Regions from separate parts of the Caballeronia sp. DA-9 genome, predicted to be linked through region 1. Evidence: riboswitches for the same ligand, from Rfam matches in the RefSeq annotation. Region 1 holds a riboswitch; the other holds the start of a gene.
What was found. Region 1 has a riboswitch for thiamine pyrophosphate ahead of thiC (phosphomethylpyrimidine synthase ThiC). Riboswitches for the same ligand answer to the same signal wherever they lie in the genome.

Region 2: linked by a shared signal. The riboswitch ahead of ACRWA7_RS31390 (FAD-dependent oxidoreductase) and the one ahead of thiC (phosphomethylpyrimidine synthase ThiC) in region 1 are both predicted to bind thiamine pyrophosphate.

Annotation. Positions count from the first base shown of each region.
Region 1 is NZ_CP195133.1:1,206,492-1,212,263, reverse strand. Features, by position in the region: gene ACRWA7_RS21610 (sensor histidine kinase) at 1-922, shown strand, start outside; gene ACRWA7_RS21605 (entericidin A/B family lipoprotein) at 1,231-1,371, shown strand; gene ACRWA7_RS21600 (EamA family transporter) at 1,438-2,550, opposite strand; TPP riboswitch at 2,963-3,093, shown strand; gene thiC (phosphomethylpyrimidine synthase ThiC) at 3,323-5,254, shown strand; gene ACRWA7_RS21590 (glycine zipper 2TM domain-containing protein) at 5,529-5,741, shown strand.
Region 2 is NZ_CP195133.1:3,300,035-3,305,806, forward strand. Features, by position in the region: gene thiE (thiamine phosphate synthase) at 1-95, opposite strand, end outside; gene ACRWA7_RS31380 (thiazole synthase) at 92-904, opposite strand; gene thiS (sulfur carrier protein ThiS) at 928-1,125, opposite strand; gene ACRWA7_RS31390 (FAD-dependent oxidoreductase) at 1,134-2,285, opposite strand; TPP riboswitch at 2,499-2,629, opposite strand; gene ACRWA7_RS31395 (ABC transporter ATP-binding protein/permease) at 2,915-4,666, shown strand; gene ACRWA7_RS31400 (carbonic anhydrase) at 4,764-5,540, opposite strand; gene ACRWA7_RS31405 (glutamate synthase subunit beta) at 5,709-5,772, opposite strand, start outside.

The DNA.
Region 1 (5,772 bases):
CACGCTCGCGCCCAGCCTCGCCCTGTTGCGTCTTAACGAAGAGCGCCGGGCGCAAGCCGCGCTCGAGGCAAGCCGCGCCGACCAGCGTATCTCCACCTTCTGCGTGGGCGCGTTGTGCGCGCTGAACATCGTGTTGTTCCTGCTGCTGTTTCGCAACCTCGGCATTCAACTCGACAAGCAGGATCGCGTGCAGCAAAAGCTGATTACGCAACAGGAAGAACTGGATCAACTCGTGTTCGAGCGTACGCGGCAACTCGAAGCGCTCGCCTGGCATTTGCAATCGGTGAGTGAAAACGAGAAGACGGAACTCGCCCGTGAACTCCACGACGAACTGGGCTCCATACTCACTGCCAGCAAGATGGACGTAGCCTGGGTCAACAACAAGCTGAGGAACGTGAAGCCCGCGATAGAACCCGCCGTGGCCGAAAAGCTCGGCCGCGCGCTGGCCAATCTGGATCAGGGTATTGCGTTGAAGCGGCGGATCATCGAAGACATGCGGCCTACAGTGCTCGCCAACTTCGGCCTCGTCACGGCGCTGCGCACCCTTGCCGACGAAACCGCGCAGCGCACCGGCTGGACGCTGGAACTCGCCCTGCCCGAGGACGACATCAAGCTCGGCGAAGAAGTGGAAATCGCGTTGTTTCGCGTCGCGCAGGAGTCGCTGACGAATGCAGCGAAGTACGCACGCGCATCGCGTGTTTCCATTGCGCTGGCGCTGGATGAGGAGCGTGTGTCCATGCATGTTGCGGACGACGGCGTCGGTATTCGCCCGCAGGATTTGCTGCGCACGCATACGCATGGGCTTCTGGGCATGCGGCAGCGGGTCAGCGCACGCGGCGGGCGCATCGAGATAGAGCGGCGTGAGCCGCACGGCACGGACATCCGCGTGACCATGCCCCGCGTGCGCAACTTTGCGCAGTGATCGTTCGCGTAGGAGTGCGCCGACATCGGTTGCAGAGCGCTCCTACACAATTAAAACATTCGCGCCTACAGCCTCGCGACTGGCAATTTTTTAAGATTCTTCAGACCGGTGCGGTCGATGGAAACTGTCCAGCCAATAATTGATTCAGGCGAAGACGTTTCGTGATCGGTCGTAACCAAAAGCCACGATGTATTTCGCTGGAACGCGCTTTTTCATCAGCGCGGCGTGGCGGGGATTCGAACTTCGGGCATGTGCGGCATACGCCGCAATGCCCATATCAATCGCAGCATACTCAAGGGGAATTGCTCATGACTCGACTCATCGCTTTGTTGCTGATCGCAGGAACCGCCGCGCTTGCAGGCTGCAATACGACTGCTGGCGCTGGCCAGGACATCTCGAAGGCCGGCAATGCAATCACGAATTCGGCCGACAAGCACAACCCCGAGTAATTGAAACGCGTCCGGATGCATGAAAAAGAGCCTCCCAAGGGAGGCTCTTTTTCATGCATCCATGTGTCAAACCAGCCCGCGCCTCTTGTAATCGAACCAGAACGACAAACCCACGCTAGCAAGGATGATCAGCGTCGCCATCACCGTCCATTTCGTGATTACCTCGCCCAGGAACAGCGCGCCGATCACCACGGCCACGACCGGATTCACGTACATGCAACTGCTCGCGATAATCGGGCTCGTGTGGCGAATCAGGTACGCATAGGCCACGTAGGCGGCCATTGAACCGACCAGCATCAAGTAGAGATACGACAGGAACGGCGTGAACGCCATGCTCACGATGCGCTCGCCCGACACCCATGCAACGATTGTCGCCATCAGGCCGCCGAGCCCGATTTGAAGAGCCGTCGACACCAGCAGGTCCGAAGGCAGCTTGAGCCGGCTCGCAAGATGAGAGCCGCCGGCCCAGAAGATTGCGCCGCATAGAATCGCGAGACTGCCGGCGGTGGAACCGGACGACGGATCGCCGTGATTCAGCAACGCAATACCGACCAGCCCGAGCCCGACCGCGACCCATTCGCCCTTCGCCACCTTGCGCCCGGCAATCGCGGCGATCACCGTGGCGAACAGCGGCACGGTCGCGACCATGACAGCGGCTGTTCCGGTTTCGACGGTCCGCATGCCGAACGCGAGCATCCCGCTGGATAACCCCACGAGCAGCGTGCCGACCAGCGCCGCATTGCGGACTTCCGCAGCCTTTGGCCAGACCGGATTGCGCCGCGCGGCGAAGATAAACAAGCCGATTCCGGCGAACAGGTTGCGCAAGCCGGAAAGCATCAGCGGCGGAAAGGCCTCCAGCGACAAGTGCACGGCCATATAGGTCGAGCCCCACACCAGATAAACCACGCACAGTGCAAGCGCGATCCTGCCGCCGCGCGTTGCCGGCAGGCGGAAAGGGAAATAGCCAGGAAGATTGAATGGCCGGCGCGGGCGGACGTCGATTCCTGCTTGCGGCTGCGTTGCGCCGGGCGGGAACGCATTCGTCTGTATGGCGTCCGGCGTTTGTGCGTCAGTCGCTGGCTGCGGGAACGGCAACACCTCCGCCGAAGCCTGCGGCGCGGGCGGAATGTATTGCGGAGACGACGAGGACGACTGCGGCGGCGGCAACGACGTAGACATCCGTTACTCCGTACCAACAGCAAAATTGGCTGGCCAGGCGGCCAAGCGCGAGAAAACGCCCGGGACAGCGTTCAGGACAGCCGGAACCGGCCCGGCCGGCAACCGGTGAACCGATGAACGGCACGCATGCCGCCTGGACATCGCGGCAAAACGGGCAAGGCAGAACAACATGTCGGAAGCAGCAGAAAAGGGTCGGGCATCACCATGCCGAAGCTCGATACCAGCTTGAAAACCGGCGCGAACCGCCGCGATCAACGGGCCCGGGCCGGACAGCACGAAAAAAATCCATGCGCATCCGGGAAAACACCGTGGCCGCCACGCGGTGGACGCCATTATGCAGTAAGCGCAGTACGCACACGCGAGAACGTTACAGATGGTTGCCAACTCGCTACGCCGAGGTGTATTGTTGCGGCTGCTAACGCGGGGGTCCTGCGCTGCACATCGCAATCCGTCTGTCTGGATTGTCCGTGTGTCGCGGGTGAGAAATACCCTTTGAACCTGATCTGGATAATGCCAGCGCAGGGAAGCGTTCGGATTTTGCCGCGCCGGGGTCTTTTCTCTTCTTCTCGCGCATCCTCGCCGAATCCGCCGCCTCCTCTCTCTGCTTTTTCTTCGGTCTCCCGTAGCTAGCGTTTGATCCAGCCGTTTTTCGTGCGTCGTGCATCTGTATGCATTCACGCCGGCGGCTGGGAACAGCCGTCCCCGCAACCATCTGCATGGGACCGGAGTCAGGCGCGCACGCGCCAACTCCGGCCGACACAGGAGAAACCGCATGAATGCCAACCCGAAATTCCTGTCCGCCGACGCCGTCGTCGATGCCGCCGCCATCGCGCCGCTGCCCAACTCGCGCAAGATCTATGTGACGGGTTCGCGCCCGGACATCCGCGTGCCGATGCGCGAAATCACGCAATCGGACACCAACGAGAGCTTCGGCAGCGAGAAGAACCCGCCGGTCTACGTCTACGACACCTCCGGTCCCTACTCCGACCCGCAAGCGCACATCGACATCCGTTCGGGCTTGCCGGCGCTGCGTCAGGCGTGGATTGAAGAACGCGGCGATACCGAATCGCTGAGCGGTCTCTCAAGCGATTTCGGCCGTGAACGCGCCGCCGATCCCGCCACGGCCGACCTGCGTTTCAAGGGCTTGCACCGCACGCCGCGCCGCGCCGCTGCGGGCAAGAACGTCACGCAGATGCACTACGCGCGTCAGGGCATCATCACGCCGGAGATGGAGTTCGTCGCGATCCGCGAAAACCAGCGCCGCGCCGAATATCTCGAGTCGCTTAAGAAAAGCGGCCCGAACGGTGAAAAACTCGCCGCGATGATGGGCCGCCAGCATCCCGGCCAGGCGTTCGGCGCAAAGGCGTTCGGTGAAGGCGCGCCGAAGGAGATCACCGCTGAATTCGTGCGCGAGGAAATTGCCCGCGGACGCGCGATCATCCCGAACAACATCAACCACCCGGAAAGCGAGCCGATGATCATCGGACGCAACTTCCTGGTGAAGATCAACGCGAATATCGGCAATTCGGCGGTGACGTCGTCCATTGGCGAGGAAGTCGACAAGATGACGTGGTCGATCCGCTGGGGCGGCGACACGGTGATGGATCTGTCCACCGGCAAGCACATTCATGAGACGCGGGAATGGATCATCCGCAACAGCCCGGTACCGATCGGGACCGTGCCGATCTATCAGGCGCTCGAAAAGGTCAACGGCAAGGCTGAAGACCTGACCTGGGAAATCTTCCGCGACACGCTGATCGAACAGGCCGAACAGGGCGTGGACTACTTCACCATTCACGCGGGCGTCCTGCTGCGCTACGTGCCGATGACCGCGAACCGCATGACCGGCATTGTCTCGCGCGGCGGTTCGATCATGGCCAAATGGTGTCTCGCGCACCACAAGGAAAGCTTCCTGTACGAGCATTTCGAGGACATCTGCGAAATCATGAAGGCTTACGACGTGGCCTTCTCGCTTGGCGACGGCCTGCGCCCGGGTTCCATCTACGACGCCAACGACGAAGCCCAGCTCGGCGAACTGAAGACACTCGGCGAACTGACCCAGATTGCGTGGAAGCACGATGTGCAAGTGATGATCGAAGGCCCGGGCCACGTGCCGATGCAACTCATCAAGGAAAACATGGATTTGCAACTTGAATGGTGCGACGAAGCGCCGTTCTACACGCTCGGACCGCTCACAACGGACATTGCGCCGGGATACGACCACATCACGTCAGGCATTGGCGCTGCGATGATCGGCTGGTTCGGCACCGCCATGCTGTGCTACGTGACGCCAAAGGAACACCTTGGCTTGCCGAACAAGGACGACGTGAAGACCGGCATCATCACGTACAAGCTCGCCGCGCACGCCGCCGACCTGGCGAAGGGTCATCCGGGCGCGCAGGTCCGGGACAACGCGCTGTCCAAGGCGCGCTTCGAATTCCGCTGGGACGACCAGTTCAATCTCGGACTCGATCCGGACAAGGCCCGCGAATTCCATGACGAAACCCTGCCGAAGGATTCCGCCAAGGTCGCACATTTCTGCTCGATGTGCGGCCCGCATTTCTGCTCGATGAAGATCACCCAGGACGTGCGTGAATATGCGGCGAAACAAGGGGTATCGGATGTCGAGGCGCTGAAGCAGGGCATGCAGACCAAGGCGATTGAGTTCGTGAAGAAGGGCGCGGAGATTTACCAGCGCACGTAAGAAAGACGCGTGCCTCAACGCTGACGCTCAAGCCTGCTCCGGGCTACGTAAGAAACGGCCTGCCGTACGTTGCGTGTGGCGGGCCGTTTTAGATTGGCACGCGCGCGATTTGGCTAATGTCTGCGGAATACGGCGATCAGGCACTGTTTCTGCTTAATGATTGAAAGAATCGGCAGAAACCGGTCTCGTCGCCCGGGGTGGACGCAAGACCGGAGCGAGCCGTTTCCGCAACACCCTGTCACATCTTCGTGGATCATCGATTTGGAGAGTTGAAATGGACAAGATCAAACAGATTGGCGCTGCTGCTCTCGTTGTCGCACTTCTCGGCGGCCTGTCTGCCTGCGATCAAATGAGTACCCGTCAACGCGATACAGCCATCGGCGCCGGCGTTGGCGGCGTTGCGGGCGCGGCCATTGGCGGCAATGCGCTTTCGACTGTCGGCGGCGCCGCCGCTGGTGGGATTATTGGCAATCAGGTCGGCAAGTAAGCCTGAGGAGACGGTTCTTCGTATCCGCCGC
Region 2 (5,772 bases), 1.6 Mb from region 1:
CAGTCACCCAAGCGCCGCCGAATTCGCTCCGAAGCTTCGAGCAGTTCGTCGGCGGGTGGCCAGAAGATTTCCCTGTCCTGCGTCAACATGCTCATGCCGCGCTCCCATCCTGGTGCCAGAACGGCATGCCGACAACCGGCGTGCTCGCCTGCGCGCTATCGCGCTCGGCCATTGGCCCTGCCAGATAAGCCATCCGCCCCGCTTCCACACCCAGCGCAAACGCGCGGGCCATCTGCGGCGGAAACGTGGCCTGCGAGACGGCCGTGTTCAGCAACACGCCGTCGAAACCCCATTCCATGACCTGACACGCGTGGGAAGGCACGCCCAGACCGGCATCGACGATAAGCGGCACATCCGGCAACCGCTCGCGCAGCGTGCGCAATCCGTATGGGTTCGTCACGCCTTTACCCGTACCAATCGGCGCGCCCCACGGCATCAGCGCCTCGCAGCCGACGTCGAGCAGGCGGCGGCCGATCACCAGGTCTTCCGTGCAGTACGGCAGCACCTTGAAGCCTTCGCGAACAAGAATTCCAGCGGCTTCCACGAGGCCGATCGGGTCGGGCTGCAGCGTGTAGTCGTCGCCAATGAGTTCGAGCTTCAGCCACGGGGTATCGAAGAGTTCGCGCGCCATTCGCGCCGTGGTCAGCACTTCGTCCACGGTCTGGCAGCCCGCCGTGTTGGGCAGCAACGCAACGCCGTGGCGCTTGAGCACGTCGAAGAAACCGGCTTCGCCCGTGTTCGACTGGCGCCGCAACGCGACGGTGACCATGCCGGGCCGGGCGGCGTCGATGGAATCCGACAGCGATTGCAGCGACGGATAGCGCGACGTTCCCAGCAACACGCGGCTCGGAAACGGCGTGCCGTAGAGCGTGAGGGTATCGGCGGTGGTGATCGTTAAGGTCATGACCAATTCCTGTATGGAAACGCTCAGCCGCCGGCAACCGGCGAGACGATGTCGAGTTTGTCGCCGGCATTGAGCGCTTTCGACGCATGCTCGCCGCGCGCGACGAATTGCCCGTTCAGCGCCACGGCGAACGGCGGCTTCGCGCCGAAAGCGGCGAGCGCGTCGGTGACGGTGGCTGCATCGGGGACGGAAAACGGTTGCTGATTGATGTGGATGTTCATGATGAATCTCAAAGCACAGGCGCGGCTTGTTCGCAGCGCAGCAAGGCGGACCAGCGGGCGTGGTGACGCCAGTCATTGAAGGAGTCGGAATCGGTGACCGCGCCGCCGAGCAGGGCCTGGGCGAGGGTGTTAGCGGTATCGGCGACTTCGGGCGCGATCATGTAGCCGTGCCGATACAACCCGTTCACGCGCAAGGTTCGTGCACCATCCCAGACAATTGCCGGCCGATGATCGGGCAATGTCGGGCGGCATTGCGAATTCAGTTCGAGAATGCGCGCCTCGCCAAAACCCGGATGCACCGCGAACGCCGCGCTCAGCAGTTCCAGCGCGGAGCGCACGGTCACGGGCGACATGTCTTCGCCTTCGACTTCGGTTGCGCCGATCACGTACACGTCGTTTTCCTTCGGCGCGATGTAAAGCGGATAGCGCGGATGCAGCAAGCGCACCGGCCGCGTCAGGCCAATACCCGGCGCATGCACGCGCGCCACTTCGCCACGAATGCCGCGTAGCGCCGGCCACGCGGCTTTCCCGCCGAGACCGCGGCAATCGATCACGAAGCGCGCATCCGGCATCGCATCAATTGTTGTATTCCAGTGAAGATCGACGTTGCGCTCCGCCAGTCCCGCTGCGAGCGCCGCCAGGACCTGACGGTTATCGAGCTGGCCTTCATTGGGAAGCAGCCAGCCCTGCGGGAAGCGCGTACCAAGCGACGGTTCCGCCAACGCGACCTGTTCCCCGGACAGCTTGATGAAGCCGTCCTCAAACAGCGCCGAAGGCGCATTCGCCCGCAACCTGCGCTCGAACAACGGCGCCTCGGCTCGATCGCCAGCGTGCCAGACGACCAGCGTGCCGTTGCGTTGAAAAAACACGGGTTTGGGCAACTGGGCAATCAATCGAGGCCAGCGTTCCAGCGACGCCGCTCCCAGTTCAGTAATCAGCAATTCGGCGCTGGCAGCTTCGGCGAGGGGCGCGAGCATCGCCGCCGCGACCCAGGCCGCCGACTGCGTGCCGGCCGCATCGCCCCGTTCGTACAACGCCACGCGATGCCCTGCGCCCGCCAGCAGCCACGCGACCAGCCGTCCGCACAGGCCGCCGCCGACGACAGCAAAGTCGTCCCGGCCCGTCAGGACACGCGGATTGGAACGCACAACAGTATTCACGATGACGATGCCTCCTCAGCACACGCGGCAGGACCTACGAGCACGCGTTGCGCATAAAAGAAGTCGAAACCGGGAGGAATGCCGGTTTCGAGCCCTGATTGCACGCGCGGCGCACAAAACATGTTCAGGGACGAAACCACGGCGAGATTGCGGCGCCGATACGCACTTACGCGGATCGCGGCCTGCCAATACTGGAAGAGACTGGAAATCCAATTGGGTTTTCCGGAAACTTCCCTCGCCGGTATTACCCGGATCGGGTGCAAAGGGACTCTCTCAGCCTCGCCGCGCATTTTCCGGTCCATCAAAATCGGAAAACGCGCGCCGAAGCACCCCTGTTTCGTCACCAATCATTAAAACATAAAAGCGAAACGGGCCGCAAACCGGAAAAAGCCGGATATGGATGCGAGCAGTTCGCAGCATCCTCGTCTTTCGCGCGTGCTGCGCACACTCTGGCACAATGCCGCGAACGCCGGGTGCATCTCGTTTTGCGCGGATACAGCAAGGATTAAGGCGCAGTTAAGGCGCGCCCGAAACAATGCTCCGGCGCGCCGTCTTCAAGATCCCGTACGATCCGCGGCGCCCGCCAGGTTACAAATTTGCCGCCGAGCCGGCACGTCCTCAGGAAGCTCATGACCATCACACCTCCCGGCAACACGGAACAAAACGCCGACAAAGTGTCGGCGTGGAGTCTCATCAAGCCTTATTGGGTATCGGAAGAACGCGGCATTGCGTGGCTTTTGCTGATTGCGATCATCGCGATCAACATGACGGTCGTGTACATCAATGTCCGCCTGAACAAATGGAACGCGGACTTCTACAACGCGCTCCAGACCAAGAACGTCCACGACTTTCCGCATCTGCTGATGATCTTCACGGGTCTCGCATTCGCGTACATCCTGCTCGCGGTGTACGGCAGGTATTTGCGGCAGATGCTCGGCTTCCGCTGGCGTCAGTGGCTCACGCACCGCTACCTTGAACAATGGCTTGGCGATAACGCCTTCTACCGCATAGAACGCGATCGTCTCGCCGATAACCCCGACCAGCGGATCAGCGACGACCTTCAGTCGTTTGCCACGACGACGCTGGCGTTATCGCTGGATCTGTTGTCTACCCTTGTCACGCTTGCCACATTCATCACCATTCTGTGGTCGCTCGCGGGCGCATTGAGCTTCTCTGTCCTTGGCACGCCGATCACGATTCCGGGCTATATGGTGTGGGCCGCCGCGGGGTATGCCGTGCTCGGATCGCTCCTGATGCAACGGTTCGGCCATCCGCTGGTATCGATCAATTATCAGGCCCAGAAAGTGGAGGCCAACTTCCGCTTCGGCCTGATCCGCATTCGCGAAAACGCGGAACAGATTGCGTTCTACGATGGCGTCGCGACCGAGACCACGACCGCCAAGGGCATCTTTCAAACGATCCGCCAGAACTACTGGCAGATCATGAAATACACCAAGCGGCTGACGTTCGTGCTCGCGTTCTATAGCCAGGTCGCGAACATTTTCCCGATCATGGTCGCCGCGCCGCGCTACTTCGCCGGCGCGTATTCGCTCGGTGTGCTCATGCAGATCAGTTCCGCGTTCGGCACGGTCAGCGACTCGTTTTCGTGGTTCATCAATAGTTATTCGACGTTGGTCGAATGGCGCGCGACCGTGAACCGGCTGCGCGAATTCAAGCGCGTGATGCGCTCCACGCACATCAAGGAAGCCATTTCGCCCGCTACCGCGCACGGTGGGATCAACCTGCATTACGCGAGCACGGACGCACTCGTGACGAAGGGATTGAAGCTGGCGCTGCCCGATGGCAAGCCGCTCGCAAGCGTCGCCGATGTCACCGTGAAGCCCGGTTCGCGCTGGCTCGTGCAAGGGCCGTCGGGTTCAGGCAAGAGCACGTTGATGCGCGCGCTGGCCGGCTTGTGGCCCTTCGGCGATGGCACGATCGACGCTCCCGTCGATGCAAAACTGATGTTCATCCCGCAGCAAAGCTACTTGCCGATCGGCACGTTGAAAGCGGCGCTGAGCTACCCGTCGGAAGCATCCATTTTCTCCGATGAAGCCTGCCGGGAAGCACTGCGCGTCTGCAATCTGGCGGCTTATGGCACGCGGCTGGACGAGTCCGGGCACTGGGCAAAGATGATGTCGCCGGGCGAACAGCAACGGCTGGCTGCGGCGCGCGTGTTGCTGCATAAACCGGACTTCATGTTCCTCGACGAAGCCACCAGCGCCCTCGATGCCGAAAACGAGATGTTGGTCTACACGGCGATCATCAGCGCGTTGCCGAACGCCGCGATCGTCAGCGTGGCACACCGCGAGTCGGTGTCCGGGTTCCATGAAAGCCGGATCGAGATCGAGCGCGCTGCGGCGGAAAGCATTGCGGCGTAAAAGCCGTTTCGCGCGCGATTGATCGTGCGTGATTAAAGCGCCAGGAAAAGCGGGTTCTTTGACCCGCTTTTTCGCGTTTCTGGACGCTGCTCGTTTCTCAATCCACTTCAAAAATCTCGCGCCCGTTCAACGCCTGCACAGGACGCTGATTACCGCGATAAAAATGGTGCATCGCGTCAAGTTGTTGTTTCGTGATGCTGACCGGTTCCTTGAACTCGATCCATGTCACACCTTCCGTGCACGGCGGCGTTGTGAGCGATCCGCTGTACGTGTAATAGCCGGTATTCTTGGGAAGCAAGTCGAGCGGATTGACCGTCACCGCGCTGACTTTCATCTCCGCGCCTTTTTCGGCTGGAACTCGATCGAGCATGGCCTGAATGACAGGGTTCGGGTGGTCGCCGAGCTTGAACTGCACGGCCAGTACAAGGAGCTTGCCGCCCGCTGAGCTGTGCACGAGGTGGGCGTCCATCACGTTTTCCTTGCCCGCGAAACGCTCTTCGCCCGGCGAATGAAAGTGGAACTGCACGAGTTGATAGGCCTGATCGCCAAGCGAAATACTGTCCGTGCCCGGCGTTGCGTTGAACTGAACGGCATGACCCGTGTTGACGATATCGATGGGAAGCGGCGCGTAATTGATCTTCAGGCGAGGCATGTCGGCGGGCGCTTTTTTCGCGCCTTCGATATTGATCGGCGATTCAGCGCGGCCGCTTTCGCACGCGTGGAAGGCCTCGCTCATGGCGCCCCAGTGGGCCGGGCCGTGTTCGCCGGTGTAGGTCCAGCCGTGGTTGGCGGTATCGGCTGATGCCGATGCAGCAAGCGAAACGCACGCCGCAAATAAGAGTGCGCCGCTGGACAACCGAGTGTTTTTGTTCATGTTGTGCCCCGAAAAGTTAGGGCACTAGCATGCGCGGTTGCCGGGGACAGGGATATCGGAGAAGTCGTAATAGCGGATCATGGAAATGGAAACGTTGTTCTGTCACACCCAACAAAAAACCGGGCTCACCCTCAAGCCCGGTTTTTCACAGAACGACCACGCTAGACCCTACCGCGGCAATTCACTAGACCCCATCAAAAACGCATCCACCGACCGCGCGCACTGCCGCCCT